2 regions of the Kitasatospora sp. NPDC088861 genome follow, and region 2 is predicted to be linked to the other one. Evidence: riboswitches for the same ligand, from Rfam matches in the RefSeq annotation. Region 2 holds a riboswitch; the other holds the start of a gene.
What was found. Region 2 has a riboswitch for glycine ahead of gcvT (glycine cleavage system aminomethyltransferase GcvT). Riboswitches for the same ligand answer to the same signal wherever they lie in the genome.

Region 1 (3,399 bases), on a different contig from region 2:
ACGATGTGCCAGTCCGTGGTGATGTCCAGGCGCTCCTCGCGGCAGGTGATCTCCACCGGGCCGTTGGGGGACGACGGGGCCGGACCGGTCGAGCGCTCCGAGGCCGGCGGGGCCACGGCCGAGTTCGTGGTCGCGGTGGTCGTCACGATCGGGGCGGGTTGCGGCTTGGGCTCGGTCGTCGTGGGGGCGGCCGCGGGTGCGGGGGTGTTGAGGGTCCGCACGCTGACCTCCGTCGCGGTGCCGGTGGGGTCGGCAGGGGCGGTGGTCGGGGCGGGGTCGAGGGAGTGGAAGGCGATGGGCTTCACGGGCTCGGCCGCCGAGGTGGTGCCGAAGTCGAGGTCGGGGCGTGCGGGTCGGCCGCCGTCCCGGCCGACCGGGCGGTCACTCTCGCGGCCGGCCGGCCGGTCACCCTCACGACTGGCGGGCCGGTCGCCGTCCCGACCGACCGGGAGGTCACTGTCCCGACCGACCGGGCGGCCGTTCGCCGGGGTGTCCAGGCCGTAGTAGCGGTAGAGCTGGAGCTCCTGGGCGGGCGACAGGTGCTGGCCGACGCCGAAGTCCGGCGACTCCTTCACCAGCGACTTGTCGTACGGCACCCGGAGCTCGTCGCCGGAGAACTCGCTGGTGGTGAGCGGGACGAAGGCGTCCCGGCCGAAGATGCCGGTCCGGACGGCTGCCCACTCCGGCTGGCCGGTGGCGTCGTCCAGGTAGACCTCGTCGACCGTGCCGATCTTGTCTCCGTTGCGGTCGACCGCCTTGTGGCCGATGAGGTCCCGGGGATCGATATCGGTTTGCACTCTTTCCTCCAGTGCGCTGCGCCTGCGGAACTCCCGCAGGACCGTGGCCGGAGCACCCGTTCCGCCTGCCACTTCACACCAAAGGCCATGAATCGGACGGGCGCGACCGGGGTGCGCCGGACGGGCTCCGGGCTGGACCGTCCGGGGGACGCGCGTAGACCCCGAGCGACCCGACGCGACCGTGATCAGGGGGCCTGCCGCTGGTACCCTGGGCGGCGACCGCCGAGCCCGCTCGGGAGAGTCCCCGGCCACGGAAAGCGCTGGTCGGGGCGCCGAAGGAGCAACTCCTCCCCGGAATCTCTCAGGCATCCGTACCGTGTGGGGTAGGTCACTCTGGAAAGCAGGGCAGGACCGTCGGCAGGGAGCCGACGGGCACCACCCTCACCGACGGTGCAAGCCGGCGGCGTGCCCACAGCGCGCCGTGCGGGTGAAGCTCTCAGGTCCCGATGACAGAGGGGGAGGCCTGTCGGGTTCGCCCGCCCGGGTCGAGCCGCTGTCCGCAGCGGCTCCGGCCGGTCGGCGTGCGCACCCCCGCCGGTCCGTGACCAGGAGGCCTCGACCACCATGAACGCCCAGCCGAACGCGGGACGCCCCACCGGCGCCTCGACCCTCACCGAGCTTGAGCTGGCCAGCCCCTTCGAGAACCGCCACATCGGCCCCGACGACGCCGCGCAGCAGAAGATGCTGGCGTCCATCGGCTACGGCTCGCTGGACGAACTCGCCGCCACCGCCGTTCCCGAGGCGATCCGCTCCATCACCGGCCTGGACCTGCCCGGCGGCCGCAGCGAGGCGCAGGTGCTCGCCGAACTGCGCGAGCTGGCGAGCCGCAACCAGGTGCTCCAGCCGATGATCGGCCTGGGCTACTACGGCACCTTCACCCCGCCGGTGATCCTGCGCAACGTCATGGAGAACCCGGCCTGGTACACCGCCTACACGCCGTACCAGCCGGAGATCTCCCAGGGCCGCCTGGAGGCGCTGCTCAACTTCCAGACCCTGGTCTCCGACCTGACCGGCCTGCCGACCTCCGGCTCCTCGCTGCTCGACGAGGGCACGGCGGCCGCCGAGGCGATGGCGCTCGCCCGCCGCGTCACCAAGGTCAAGGGCGGCGTCTTCCTGGTCGACGCCGAGACCCTGCCGCAGACCACCGCGGTGATCAACACCCGCGCGGTGCCGACCGGTGTCGAGGTCGTCGTCGCCGACCTGTCCGAGGGCATCCCGGCCGAGATCGCCGAGCGCGGCGTCTTCGGCGTGCTGCTCCAGTACCCGGGCGCCACCGGTGTGGTCCGCGACCTCACCCCGGTCATCGAGCAGGCGCACGGCCTCGGAGCGATCGTCGCGGTCGCCGCCGACCTGCTGGCGCTGACCCTGCTCGCCTCGCCGGGCTCGCTCGGCGCCGACATCGCCTGCGGCACCTCGCAGCGCTTCGGCGTGCCGATGGGCTTCGGCGGCCCGCACGCCGGCTACCTGTCGGTGCGCGCCGAGTACGCCCGCTCGCTGCCCGGCCGCCTGGTCGGCGTCTCGGTCGACGCCGACGGCAACCGCGCCTACCGCCTGGCGCTGCAGACCCGCGAGCAGCACATCCGCCGCGAGAAGGCCACCAGCAACATCTGCACCGCCCAGGTGCTGCTCGCCGTCATGGCCTCGATGTACGCCGTCTACCACGGTCCGGACGGCCTGGCCGACATCGCCCGCCGCACCCACCGCTACGCCGCCGCCCTCGCCGAGGGCCTGCGGGCCGGCGGCGTCGAGCTGCTGCACGGCGAGTTCTTCGACACCGTCACCGCCGTCGTCCCGGGCCGTGCCGCCGAGATCGCGGCCGCCGCCCGCGCCAACGGCGTCAACGTCCACCAGGACGGCGCGGACCGGATCTCGGTCTCCACCGACGAGACCACCACCCGCGAGCACCTCGCCGCCGTCTGGGCCGCGTTCGGCGTCCCCGCGGTCGAGGTCGCCGAGGGCGCCGACGCGCTGCCGGCCGCGCTGCTGCGCCAGGACGAGTACCTGACCCACCCGGTCTTCCACAGCCACCGCTCGGAGACCGCCATGCTGCGCTACCTGCGCCGCCTGTCGGACCGGGACTACGCGCTGGACCGCGGCATGATCCCGCTGGGCTCCTGCACCATGAAGCTCAACGCGACCACCGAGATGGAGGCCGTCACCTGGCCGGAGTTCGGCCAGCTGCACCCCTTCGCGCCGATCGAGCAGGCCCAGGGCTACCTCAGCCTGATCCGCGAGCTGGAGCGCCAGCTGGTCGAGGTGACCGGCTACGACGCCGTCTCGATCCAGCCGAACGCGGGCTCGCAGGGCGAGCTGGCCGGCCTGCTGGCCGTCCGCGCCTACCACCACGCCAACGGCGACACCCAGCGCGACGTCTGCCTGATCCCGTCCTCCGCGCACGGCACCAACGCGGCCTCCGCGGTGATGGCCGGCATGCGCGTGGTCGTGGTGAAGACCCTGGTCGACGGTGACGTGGACGTCGAGGACCTGAAGGCCAAGATCGAGCAGCACCGGGACAGCCTCTCCGTGCTGATGGTCACCTACCCCTCCACCCACGGCGTGTACGAGACCCAGATCACCGACATCTGCGCCCTGGTGCACGAGG
Region 2 (3,399 bases):
AGGGGGGGAGCCTGGCGGGGCGGCCGCCGCGCTGCGACCGCCCCGTCACGAGCGGGTCAGCCGCCGATGAAGGCGGTGTACTCGTCCGCGCTGAGCAGCTCGTCGGTGGACTCCACCTGGACCTTGAACAGCCAGCCACCCTCGAACGGGGCGCTGTTGACCAGGCTGTTGTCGTCCAGGACGTCCTGGTTGATCTCGACGATCTTCCCGGTCACCGGGGAGAACAGGTCGCTGACCGACTTGGTGGACTCCAGCTCGCCACAGGACTCGCCCGCGGTCACGTCGGCGCCGACCTCGGGCAGCTGCACGTAGACGATGTCACCGAGCGCGTCGGCCGCGTGGGCGGTGATGCCGACCGTGGAGACACCGCCCTCGACGGCGGTCAGCCACTCGTGCTCCTTGGTGTACTGCAGGTGCTGGGGGTTGCTCATGGCGTCATTCTCCAGGATGGGAAGCGGGTACGACGAAGCGGGCCGCCGCACGGACGGCTTCGACGCGGATCAGGCGTGGTTCGGGCCTGGGCCAGGCCTGGGTCAGACCTGGATCAGGCGTGGATCAGGCGTGGCTCAAGCCCGGGTCGGGCATGGTGCAGGCCCGGGTCCACGGGGTCTACGGGGTCTACGGGGAGGGCGGGGCCTCAGCGGCCGCGCTTGTAGAACGGCAGCGCCACGACCTCGACCGGCTCGTGCTTGCCGCGCACGTCCACCGCGACGGCGGTGCCGGGGGCGGCGTGGGCCGCGTCCACGTAGGCGATCGCGATCGGCCGGCCCAGGGTCGGGGACGGGGCGCCCGAGGTGATCCGGCCGATCGGGGCGCCGTCGGCGGAGACCACGGTGTACTCGGCGCGCGGGACGCGCTTGCCCTCGGAGACCAGGCCGACCAGCACCCGCGGCGGGTTGGCCTCGGCCTCGGCGGCGGCCTTCTCCAGCGCCTTGCGGCCGACGAAGGTGCCCTCGTTGGTGGTCTTGTCGAAGCGCACGACCCGGCCCAGGCCCGCGTCGAACGGGGTCAGGTCGGTGGAGAGCTCGTGCCCGTACAGCGGCATGCCGGCCTCCAGGCGCAGCGTGTCGCGGCACGACAGGCCGCACGGGACCAGGCCGCGGCCCTCGCCGGCGGCGGTCAGCGCCTGCCAGACCCCCTCGGCGTCGCCCGGGTTGCAGAAGATCTCGAAGCCGTCCTCGCCGGTGTAGCCGGTCCGGGCGAGCAGCACGTCGCGGCCGGCGACCTGGGCCGGGAGGATCGCGTAGTACTTCAGGCCGGGCAGGTCGGCGTCGGTGGTCCCGGCCAGGATCGCGGTGGCCTCCGGGCCCTGGACGGCGATCAGCGCGTAGGTGTCGCGGTCGTCCGTGACGACGGCGTCGAAGCCCTTGGCGCGGGCGATCAGCTCGTCCAGCACCAGCTGGGCGTTGGAGGCGTTGGCGACGACCAGGAAGGCGTCCTCGCGCAGGCGGTAGACGATCAGGTCGTCCAGGATGCCGCCGTCCTCGGCGCAGATCATGGTGTAGCGGGCGCGCAGCACGCCCAGCGCGGAGACGAAGCCGACCAGCGCGTGGTCCAGCATCTCGCCGGCCTGCTGGCCGGTGACGGTGATCTCGCCCATGTGGGAGAGGTCGAACAGTCCGGCCCGGGTGCGGACGGCGAGGTGTTCCTCGCGCTCGCTGCCGTAGCGCAGCGGCATGTCCCAGCCGGCGAAGTCGGTCATGGTCGCGCCGAGAGCGCGGTGCAGCGCGTCGAGCGCGGTGAGGCGGAGGGACGACATGGCCTGGAACTCCTCGGTCTGGGCACTCATGGGTGCACGCGCCGGAACCGGACCCGCTCGGGGGCCGACCCTGCGCGCGGGCATGCGGCGGCGTGGGTCTCCCCATCTGTCGTCGAACCTGAGAGCTTCACCGCCCACCTGCCCGCAGCTGTTTCCAGCATCCAGGACAGCATGGTGGCTTGCACCGTGGGTGGGCGCGCGACAGGGCCGTGCGCCACTTTCCAGATGTGCCTAACCCGTGCGGTAAGGGGGCCTGAGAGATTCCGGGGAGGAGTTGCTCCTTCGGCGCCGGCTGTGCCGCCTGACGGGGCACTCCGGGCTCTCCCGCGCGGGTTCGAGCGGCCGGTATGGAGTTGTCGGTCCGCCGGCGCGCCGCGCCGTCGAACGCGCACATCATGGCACGTCCGCGCCGACGACGGGAGAGGGGACCCGGTCACACCGCGCCACCGCGAACCGGCGCCCCCGGGGCGTGCGCCCTAGACTGCTGCGCGTCGGCGCAGCAGAGGGCGGCCGACCGGCAGAGGGCGGATCAGGCGCGCATGGGGTACCCGGTGGAGCAGCAGCAGGGGTGGGGCGGGCCGGAGTCGGCGCCGCCGGGCGGCGGGTGGCCGGCCAACGAGCTGGAGCAGGTGCTGACCGCCGCGCTGGGCGATCCGGGTGCGACGCCGCGGGTGATCGAGGTGCTGGCCCGCAGCCAGGTGTGGATCCCGCTGCCGGCCGGCGGCGACCCGCGGGGGCCCGCGCTGGACCTGCCGACCATCGAGCTGGCCGGCGAGCCGTACGTGCCGGTGTTCTCCTCGCAGGAGGTGTTCCTGCGGCAGGCGCCGGGGATGGCCTTCGCGGTGGCGCCGGTCTGGGAGTTCGCCCGCGGGCTGCCGCTGGGCGTGGGCATCGCGGTCAACCCGGAGGCGGCGGTGGGCATCCCGGTGCCGCCGCAGGGTGTGGCGGAGCTGCGGCGCGGCCCGCGTGAGGAGCGCCTGGCCGACCAGGAGCAGGGCCGGAACCAGAACCAGAACCAGAACCAGGGAGAGGGCCCGGAGGCGCCGACCGGTGGCCGGGTGGCGCTGCGCGAGCCGGTGCCGGGGGAGGACCCGGAGCACTTCCTGGCCGCCTGCCGGGCCGAACTGTCCGCTCTGCCCGGAGTGTTGACCGCGCGCCGGGCACTCGCCAGCATCGAGGGCGAGCCGACCGTGATGTTCGTGGGCGTCCAGCTGGACCAGACGGCCCCGGCCGACCCCGGCGCGGTGAACGAGGCGCTCGGCCGCGCGCTGGGAACCGCGCCGCTGCCGGGGGGCGTCCACCTCGTACTGCTCGATCTCGCCGATGACCCGGTGGTCGAGTGGCTGCTCACCCGGGTACTCCCTTTCTACGCGCGGGGTTGAGCGGGGTTCGTATCGGAGGCACGTCGCCGTGGCGGTGGCCGGTGCCGCGCCATAGGGTGCGTGCAGACGGCCGACGGGTCGGCAGGCTTGAGGAAAGAGGCGCGGCGAGGTGGGCGCATGAGTGCGGGAGCGGTAGCGGGCGGTGCACCGGGGCCCTGGGGCCAGGCACCCGCCGGGCGCCCCGGAGCGGATCCGGGCGCGCTGGAGCGCGCCCTGCGCGAGGTCGCGCCGGAGCGCTACGAGGCGTACGAGCAACTG

Region 1: another riboswitch for glycine. It lies ahead of gcvP (aminomethyl-transferring glycine dehydrogenase); the one in region 2 lies ahead of gcvT (glycine cleavage system aminomethyltransferase GcvT).

The regions. Positions count from the first base shown of each region.
Region 1 is NZ_JBIVJF010000032.1:14,071-17,469, forward strand. It holds gene ACIP37_RS32800 (YsnF/AvaK domain-containing protein) at 1-305, opposite strand, end outside; partial or broken gene ACIP37_RS32805 (PRC-barrel domain-containing protein) at 435-797, opposite strand; glycine riboswitch at 1,021-1,124, shown strand; gene gcvP (aminomethyl-transferring glycine dehydrogenase) at 1,362-3,399, shown strand, end outside.
Region 2 is NZ_JBIVJF010000008.1:55,444-58,842, reverse strand. It holds gene gcvH (glycine cleavage system protein GcvH) at 57-431, opposite strand; gene gcvT (glycine cleavage system aminomethyltransferase GcvT) at 638-1,789, opposite strand; glycine riboswitch at 1,991-2,096, opposite strand; gene ACIP37_RS16615 (enhanced serine sensitivity protein SseB C-terminal domain-containing protein) at 2,299-3,141, shown strand; gene ACIP37_RS16610 (enhanced serine sensitivity protein SseB C-terminal domain-containing protein) at 3,259-3,399, shown strand, end outside.